4 regions of the Schinkia azotoformans genome follow, and region 3 is predicted to be linked to each of the others. Evidence: riboswitches for the same ligand, from Rfam matches in the RefSeq annotation. Region 3 holds a riboswitch; each other region holds the start of a gene.
What was found. A riboswitch is a leader RNA that binds a small molecule or an ion and turns the genes downstream of it on or off. The one in region 3 is predicted to bind thiamine pyrophosphate.
Positions count from the first base shown of each region.

Region 1: it holds a riboswitch for thiamine pyrophosphate, as region 3 does, so the genes downstream of both, thiT (energy-coupled thiamine transporter ThiT) here and P9E47_RS11505 (ABC transporter ATP-binding protein) in region 3, are expected to answer to the same signal.
Region 2: it holds a riboswitch for thiamine pyrophosphate, as region 3 does, so the genes downstream of both, tenA (thiaminase II) here and P9E47_RS11505 (ABC transporter ATP-binding protein) in region 3, are expected to answer to the same signal.
Region 4: it holds a riboswitch for thiamine pyrophosphate, as region 3 does, so the genes downstream of both, thiM (hydroxyethylthiazole kinase) here and P9E47_RS11505 (ABC transporter ATP-binding protein) in region 3, are expected to answer to the same signal.

Region 1 covers NZ_JARSMD010000029.1:58,396-60,602, forward strand. Annotated here, with positions in the region: gene P9E47_RS18420 (glycoside hydrolase family 31 protein) at 1-697, opposite strand, end outside; gene thiT (energy-coupled thiamine transporter ThiT) at 818-1,411, opposite strand; TPP riboswitch at 1,500-1,609, opposite strand; gene P9E47_RS18430 (hypothetical protein) at 1,645-1,914, opposite strand; gene P9E47_RS18435 (rhodanese-like domain-containing protein) at 2,058-2,207, shown strand, end outside.
Region 2 covers NZ_JARSMD010000025.1:70,055-72,261, forward strand. Annotated here, with positions in the region: gene P9E47_RS15405 (TPM domain-containing protein) at 1-741, shown strand, start outside; TPP riboswitch at 1,015-1,114, shown strand; gene tenA (thiaminase II) at 1,280-1,990, shown strand.
Region 3 covers NZ_JARSMD010000019.1:132,769-134,975, forward strand. Annotated here, with positions in the region: gene P9E47_RS11500 (transglutaminase domain-containing protein) at 1-952, shown strand, start outside; TPP riboswitch at 1,035-1,135, shown strand; gene P9E47_RS11505 (ABC transporter ATP-binding protein) at 1,297-2,001, shown strand; gene P9E47_RS11510 (ABC transporter permease) at 1,994-2,207, shown strand, end outside.
Region 4 covers NZ_JARSMD010000021.1:56,249-58,455, forward strand. Annotated here, with positions in the region: gene thiW (energy coupling factor transporter S component ThiW) at 1-142, opposite strand, end outside; gene thiM (hydroxyethylthiazole kinase) at 170-976, opposite strand; TPP riboswitch at 1,172-1,280, opposite strand; gene htpG (molecular chaperone HtpG) at 1,403-2,207, opposite strand, start outside.

The DNA of each region.
Region 1 (2,207 bases), on a different contig from region 3:
AATAATCAAGCTGCCCATCCTCGGCTAAAAATGAATAAGCATCATTGTTTGATTTGAAGTCAAATGTTGTTTTAAATGTATTATCAAAGAAAATCCCGTGGGCTTTCCCGTCTCTTATAGTCATGAAGTAGGGAATTGATTGATATAACGCATCAGTTTCAGGATTGTGCGGGGCATAGACATCTGAATTCCACATCGTCATTTTTTCTCCCCGCTTATCAAGAAAACCCGTTTTTTCACCAAAACCGTAAAAATGGTCATCCGCATCCATATCTTTAAAACAAAATACAGCATTCGTACTTGTACACCCCATTCCCAAATTGGATTCGGTAACAAGGATATTTTCATTTTTATCTTTGACGCAAACACGTAGCGGTGATTTTTGAAGTTCGACAGTAAGTTTAGGCGACGCTATGATGATCTTTTCATCAAGCTCTTCTAGTTGGACTTTTACAGGATCTGGCTGTTTAACCAAAGCAACACTGCTCTTTAAGGAAGGCTCTGAAGAAGGGTCCATGATTATTCTTACAATATCATCGCTATAAAAAAGTAAACTAACAAATCCGTGTTGACAGTGAAAAGTGAATATTGATTCGTTTTGCTGCAAAGTGAGGAGCGACCCAATATCGAAATACTTAATCTTCGTCAGGTTCTTTGTAGAATCAGGACGTATCGCAAAGCTTGAATCTTCTAACATAAATAAACCCTCCCTCAAATTTATTTTCTCTATGTAGAATATTTTACCATAATGGGAGGGAGGGGGCACCAAAACAAAACAGCCATCCCCAAGGGGACGGCCATTACCAAGCAAGCATAATTAATAATTGAACTTTGCATTTGTAACATCGAAATACTTCGGAGCAGTGTTAATAAGCAATGACACAAAAATGGCACTTAAAATAAAGGCTGGAAGCATATAAGTGCCATTATATAAAAGTGAGTATAGGGCTACAGGAGTTCCTGATGGTGCGTATTCACCGAAGAAGACAATCCCGCCGATAACATGGGCTGCATACCGCAAAACGCTTCCTAATAGTGTTCCGGCAATAACATAGGTAGTAACTTTACTTTTTGAGTGCTCATTAATAGCATGCTGTATTTGTTTCATGAACACACCAGCGAGTCCAATAACGATAAAAGCAATGAAGTAATCTAATAGACCTTGGATAGGGTGTACAATATACGCTTGCCCGGTTAAAACCTGAAGCCCACCAAGTAAGAGACCCGAAAGCATGCCACCTTTAATCCCCCATCTGAAAGCAATTAGGAAAACGGGAACCATGGCAATGGAGATAGAACCACCTTGTGGCCAAATTCTTAATGAAACCATATTTGCTAATAAATCAAAAACATAAGCCAATGCTGAAAATAAGGCAACTTCGACTAAAAATAACGTTTTACTCCTCTTCATAAGTAAAAATCCTCCCCAAAAAAATAAAATAAAATAAAAAAAGCTACCCACAGGGTAGCCAGCTAAAAGCGTAAAAAGTATGAAAACATTCAAAGTAAATGTTCATTCCTACGCTGGCATTACCCAGATCAGGTTAAACGGGTCGATACGGACTAGTATCCTCTCAGCCAAGTTCCCTTAGCTCCCCTTACATTTTCACTATAACAGTAGTGACATCGTTTGTAAATTTTAAATTAATCAAGATGAATTGCGATTGATTCTGCTTGCGTCTGAGCAGTCTGATTTATTAGCATTTCATTTGATCTAAATTTAATTAGTTCGATTGATATTTGGTGAATGAGCTTTTCGTAGCTGGAAAGTTCCATCATAATGGTAGAATAAAAATCGGACTTTATACTGTATAAAGTACACACAGCCTTATTTTCTTCTACTTCCAAACTTTTATAAAAAGGAAATTCACAGTCTAAAAATGCCTTTTTTACATCATCAAGATTAAGGCTCAAGAGCAATCACTCCCTCATGAGTATCACGTCAAATGTTAACATAATTCACCGAGAAACAACAGTGATAGTGAAAAATACTTATATTCGTATTACTATTATCGTGTAAAATTAAAGTTGTACAGCAAAACAAAAGGAGACTTTTTATGAAGAAATTACTAACTATATTCGTTCTGGCAGCAGCCATCACAACAGCCGGTTGTTCCGGAGCAGGAAATACTCAAACAGAAACATCATCACAGCCTCCACGAAATGCAGAAAGCGTTGAAGAAGGCGCGTATACTAATGTTGATGTA
Region 2 (2,207 bases), on a different contig from region 3:
GATTTTGCTAGTTTGTTCACCGATATTCAAAAAGAACAGCTGCAAGAAAAGGCAACCTTGCTTAGTGAGCAATTAGAGATGGATATTATCATTGTTACAATCAATGATGATGAAGGAAAATCATCAAGACAATTTGCAGATGATTTCTACAAGGAACATGGTTTTGGATTTGCGGGAACGTCTGACGGTATTTTGTATCTTCTTAATATGGATAGCCGTGAAGTTTATATTTTTACAAGAGACCGAATCGTGGATTATTTTCCAGATGCGACAATTGAAGCAACGCTTGATGAGTTTTATCCATATTTGGGTGAAGGAAAATATAGTGAAAGTGCGGATGTTTTTTTAGATGAAGTGGAAAAAGTAATGCATGAGGGACTACCTATTAGTGCGGGAAACGGGCCATCAACAAGCCAAATTCCTAGCACAACGGTTGAAACTGTTCATACAACAAGTGATTCGGAGTTGATAAAAGAACTCACCCTTTATTTACTTATATCCATTGGGCTAGGTGCTGTTACAGTTGGTATTATGGCTATGAATAATCGTGGCCGCTCAACAGTCAATGCAAGAACATATTTAGAAAATAACTCCTTTGTTGTTACGAATACGGAAGATCAATACGTTCGTACAATGGTGACCCAACAAAAAATACAAAGGAATACAGGCAGCGGTGGAAGTTCGGGATCCTCTTTTGGTTCTGGTGGCGGTCGATCCGGTGGTGGCGGAAGGAAGTTTTAACGGCAGATAGTGAGAATCGATCTGAGTGAATGGTTTCTGAAACTAGGGCCGTTCGATGACGGATAATTTGCTTTTATCCGCACCAAATGGAGTTCAAGCCTCGTTTGATGCAAGATAATTTGAAATTATCTGCATGAAAGCGAAAAATGATTTCCAAGAATCGAGTTAGGTGTGAAAAATGGGAAACAATGTGAATAAATGATAAGTGATTCCTATAAATTGCTATTTCTCGTAAACTATGCCTATACTAATATATAGAAATCAAATAATTAATAATTCGACTAGGGGAGCATGAAAATGCTGAGAGAGATATGATCGACCCTTTGAACCTGATCTAGGTAACACTAGCGTAGGGAAGTGGAACTGGAACTGGCATTTTATGTGGACTATTATGTCTGTTTACCTAACCCATCTCTATTAAACTAGTGATGGGTTTTTGTATTTTATCGCTCCCAATGTTAAAGAGGTGAGAACATTCCATCAAATATTTTAGTAATGTTATATCGGAAACTGTCTTAAATAGAAAGGGGATAATATTTTGACGAACTTATTTACGGATCGATTATGGAACCGAATAGAGCCGATTTGGAAGTCATATTTGGAGCATCCTTTTGTGAAAGGGCTTGGAGAGGGCTGGTTAGAGAAGGATAAATTCAAGCATTATATGAAGCAGGACTATGTTTACTTAATTGAATATTGTCGACTTTTTGCTTTGGGAAGTGCTAAAGCACAGGACTTAAAAACGATGACTATATTCGCGAAACTTCTTCATGGCACGTTGGATATGGAAATGGAACTTCATCGTCAATATGCCGCTCGATTCGGAATTTCTCATGATGAGCTGGAAGCAACGGAGGCAGGCGCTACAACAACAGCTTATACAAGCTACATGCTAAACATAGCACAACTTGGAGGAATTGAAAATGTAGTCGCATCTGTCCTTGCATGCGCTTGGAGTTATAGCTTTATCGGTAAAGAACTAGCATCATGGCCGGGAGCAATCGATCATGAATTCTATGGTGAATGGGTAAAAATGTATTCATCCGATGAATTTACTGAATTAGCTGAGGATTGTATGAATCTGATAAACGAAATGGCGGAGGGAAAACCAGAACGAGAATTAGCTAAACTGGAGGAGATTGTAGTTAAAACAAGCTACTTCGAATATATGTTTTGGGATATGGCGGAGAAACAAGAGGAATGGCCCGTTAAACTATATACACAAAGCAGGCTTATAAAACCGATGTGAAATGGGAATAATAGGGAACATAGTAAGAATACTACAGATTGTCTAGGGTTAATCATTGAAAGAAGCGCCTAGGTACGTTATGCTTAGTATAGAAATAAGAATTTTTAAGAAAAAATAGAATAGTTATAATGCAGTAAAAAAGAGGATGCACCAATATAATTCCTTATCGTGCATCCTCTTTAGCTTATGGTCAACAGATGTTTAATAGGAGGATTAT
Region 3 (2,207 bases):
AAATGATGAATATTTGAACTATTCTTTTCGCAGTGTAAATATGTCCTATAAAGCATATGGAACCGATATTACGATAACCCTTAAATTCACATATTATGAAACAGCAGCTGAAATGAAGTATGTTGATCAACAAGTAAATGCCATTTTGTCTAAGATCATAAAGCCTGAAATGAATAACCATGAAAAAGTAAAAGCTGTCCATGATTATCTTGTGTTGAATCTAGGGTATGATACTACCTTGATTAGCAATTCTCCCTATACGGCTTTAACAAAAGGAATAACAGCATGTAATGGTTATGCTATGCTCGCCTATAAAATGTTGAAGAAATTAGGTTTTGACGTTCGTTTAATTAGTGGTACTGCCAGTAGCCAAGCATATAAAACCCAAAACCATGCGTGGAATTTAGTGAAGCTGGACGATAAATGGTATCATCTTGATGTAACATGGGATGATCCCGTTCCCGATGAAGCAGGACGGATTTTTTATGATTATTACTTACTAACGGATAAAGAAATTTCAAAAAATCATAGTTGGAAACAGGGAGGAATAAATGGTGAAGAAAAGCCATACCCTGCTGCAACTACAGCTTATTTAGACCTTCTACAATCAAAGCTTTCTTCAACAAATGAAGCGGAGCGTTATCAAGAATTAATGGTAACAATAGGTTTACACTACTTGCTTCCGGAAAATACTGCAAGTCGTTTAATTGAATTGAGCGATATGATTGGCAATCAATTTGCAAGCTATAACAATGAATTTAACCTTCGCTATATTGATAACAAAGGTGATTTAAGCACAAACCTTAGACAAATCATTTATGATAATGCTGTTAAACATAAGGTAAAATCATGGAGTTTTGTCACTCTTCCTTATATAAGGGGGACGACATCTTTTGACCAACTGGTTATGATTTCGGATATTGTATACCAAAATGATCCGCCGAAAGATTAAGAATTTAAGAATTAATGAAAAATGATTGCAACGATTATAATAATGTGTTAAACCTAATATAGATGAAAATTTAATATTCTAGCGTTACTACTAGGGGTGCTGAAAAGGCTGAGAAAGACGATTGTCTTAACCCTTAAACCTGATCTAGATAATTCTAGCGTAGGGAAGTGGTGCTTGGTGTCTGTAATTATTTTTATTATTGGCATCATTCATGTTGAATACAACCACTTCTATTTAATAGAGGTGGTTTTTTTATTTGGAAAAAGGAGGGATTTCTAATAAAAGGGCATACTACGCTGCAATTTACAGATGTTGATTTTACATATAGTGGAAAGGAGCCTGTCATTGTAGAAAAATTAAATTTCACCGTAAAAGAAGGTGAATTTGTAAGTATTATTGGGCCAAGCGGCTCTGGTAAAACGACACTATTTCGGCTGATTACAGGTCTAGAAAATCCCACCTCTGGGAACGTAATAATCGATGGTTCAGCCTCCAGCCAACGTTTAGGCAGTGTGGGTTATATGCCCCAACAAGACTTGCTTTTACCTTGGCGAACTGTCTTGGAAAATGTAACTTTACCGTTGGAAATGGAGGCATCGAAACAAATAGTCCCAAAGGTGGAAGTGTATGACCTACTACAGGAATTTGGTTTGAAGGGGTTTGAACACTCCTATCCAGCACAATTGTCTGGTGGAATGAAGCAGCGCGTCTCGTTCCTTAGAACAATTATTACTGGATCTAACATTTTATTATTGGACGAACCATTTAGTGCGCTAGATGCCATTACAAGATTAACGATGCAAGAGTGGCTTTTAGAGCAATGGGAAAAAATGCAAAAGACCATTTTATTTATTACACATGATGTAGATGAAGCTCTTTTCTTGTCCGATCGAATTTTTCTAATCAATAGAACTCCGATAGAGGAATTTACGGAAGTTATAGTTCCATTATCAAGGCCCAGAAAAATAAGAGATCTTGCCGGGCAAGAAATTGTAAACATAAAGGAACAATTAATAGACCGGCTTCGAATGAAGGTGTACAATGGATAAATTTAAATATTATTTTTCTTCTATAACGATTATTTTATGTGTTTTTATTTTCTGGGAAATAGGAGCCGCGATTGTTAACAAGAAGTATATATTACCTTCTCCAACACAAATATTGCTTAAGCTGTGGGACTTAAAAGGTGTTCTGTTTTTAAATCATTTACCAGCAACGATGTTGATTATTATCGTAGGATTGTTGACTTCAATCA
Region 4 (2,207 bases), on a different contig from region 3:
ATAACACGGCTGACAATACATTTATAAAATGCTGCATTGGAAAAACCTTGGCAAAGCCAAGTGGAATGAAGAATAAGTGACTTGTCAAAGTTCCTACAGCAACAAGCATCGCTGTCATTGTCATTTTCATTGTTTTTGCCATAGACACTCCTCCTTTGTTTTTGTTACCTTATAATCTTTCAAATTGGCTGTTTTGTTCAATTTGCGTCGGGCTTATAAGTGCTAGTTGATTAATAAATTCTATTTGAAAGCTACCTGGCCCAACCTCGGCTGTTTTGGCGGCGGCAATTTCTGCCGCAATTCCATATGTAGTAAGTGCAGCTACTGCTGCTTGGAGCGAGACACCTCCCACAGACGCAAATGCACCTATAACTGCAGATAACAAACAGCCAGTTCCAGTCACCTTTGTTAATAATGGATGACCATTACGAACTAAGAATGTAGTTGCCCCATCTGTAATGGTATCTTCTTTTCCAGTAACAATTACAGTTGCCTGAAGTTTTTGTGCTGCAAACCTAGCTAAATCAATAATATTCCCACCGCTTTTACCTGTTTCAACACCTCTGATCTCCCATGCTTGCCCTATTAGATTAGCAATCTCTGCTGCATTCCCTCTTATGAAGTTAACTTTAACCTCACGGAGTAGTTGTTGTGCCGACTCCGTTCTGAATTGAGTAGCACCAACTCCAACAGGATCCACCACAACCGGGATTCCCTTTTCATTGGCCGCTTTACCGGAATTGATCATTGCTTTTAGATGCTCTCTGTTTAACGTTCCCATATTTAATACAAGAGCATTGGCCGCTTTAGTCATTTCCGCAACTTCTTCCGGAGCAGATGCCATGACTGGTTTGGCACCGAGCGCTAATAAACCATTTGCTGTAAAATTAGCTACCACTATATTTGTGATGTTATGTATAAGAGGCTTATTTTCTCTGATTTTGTTTATTAATTTGCTTGATATCTCTTTGTTCATTTTTATTCTCCGTTATTTATTATCTGTTATCGCTTAAAGTTATAGTTTTTTCGAATTAAAGATCAAATAGGAACTTTGATTCCCAGTTTGACTTTCAAGTTCAGCTTTCGGGAATCAAACTAGCCTATGATAACCGATCAATATAAAAAGCCAGATCCTCAAAACAGAACCTGGCTTCAATAACAATAAGAAAAGTATGTAAACCATCTACTTTCCTACGCCGGTATAATCCGGATCAGGTCCAAAGGGTTGAAAACGAAAATTTTTCTCTCAGCCCAGCATCCGGGCACCCCTAGTAGTTTTCCAATATTTCATATTAATCATATAACTTCAATAGCAAATTGTAAAGTAACTTCAATCATTAATTAAAGAAAATAGCCCTGAATTCCACACACAAGAATCCGGGCTGTTTTTGTAAAATAAAAATCACACCATAATCTTACAAATATCATTCGTAAATTCAACTGGGTCGTTAATTGGCAGACCTTCGATTAAAAGTGCTTGATTATACAATAGATTTGTGTATAATGCTACTTTCTCTTTATCACTGGCGAAGGCATCTTGTAACGACTTAAAGACGTCGTGGTTTACGTTGATTTCTAATACCTTGTCAGCCTTTACATTCTCGTTACCTGGCATCATGCTTAATATTTTTTCCATTTCGATCGTTACTTCACCATCTGTGGATAGGCAAACCGGATGTGATTTTAGACGCTTTGAGATTCGAACATCCTTAACTTTACCAGCTAAAATTTCCTTCATATAGCTAAAAAGCTCTTTGTTTTCTATCTGTTCTGCAGCTTTATCTTCCTGATTTTCCTCAGCTTCAATCCCTAAATCTCCGCTTGAAACAGATTTAAATTCTTTTTCTTTATACGTCATCAGCATCTTAATCGCAAACTCATCGATTTCATCGGTGAAATAGAGAATTTCATAGCCTTTTTCCGCCACCAGTTCTGTTTGTGGCATTTTATCAATTCTTTCAACAGAATCACCGGAAGCGTAGTAAATATATTTTTGGTCCTCAGGCATTCTTGATACATATTCATCTAATGTAACAAGCTTCTTCTCTTTTGAAGAGTAGAATAGCAATAAATCTTGTAATACATCTTTATGTGTTCCAAAATCGCTATAAACTCCATATTTTAATTGTCTGCCAAAGGAATCGAAGAAGTTCTCATATTTCTCACGATCATTTTTCAATAAACTTTGCAGTTCGCTCTTAATTTTT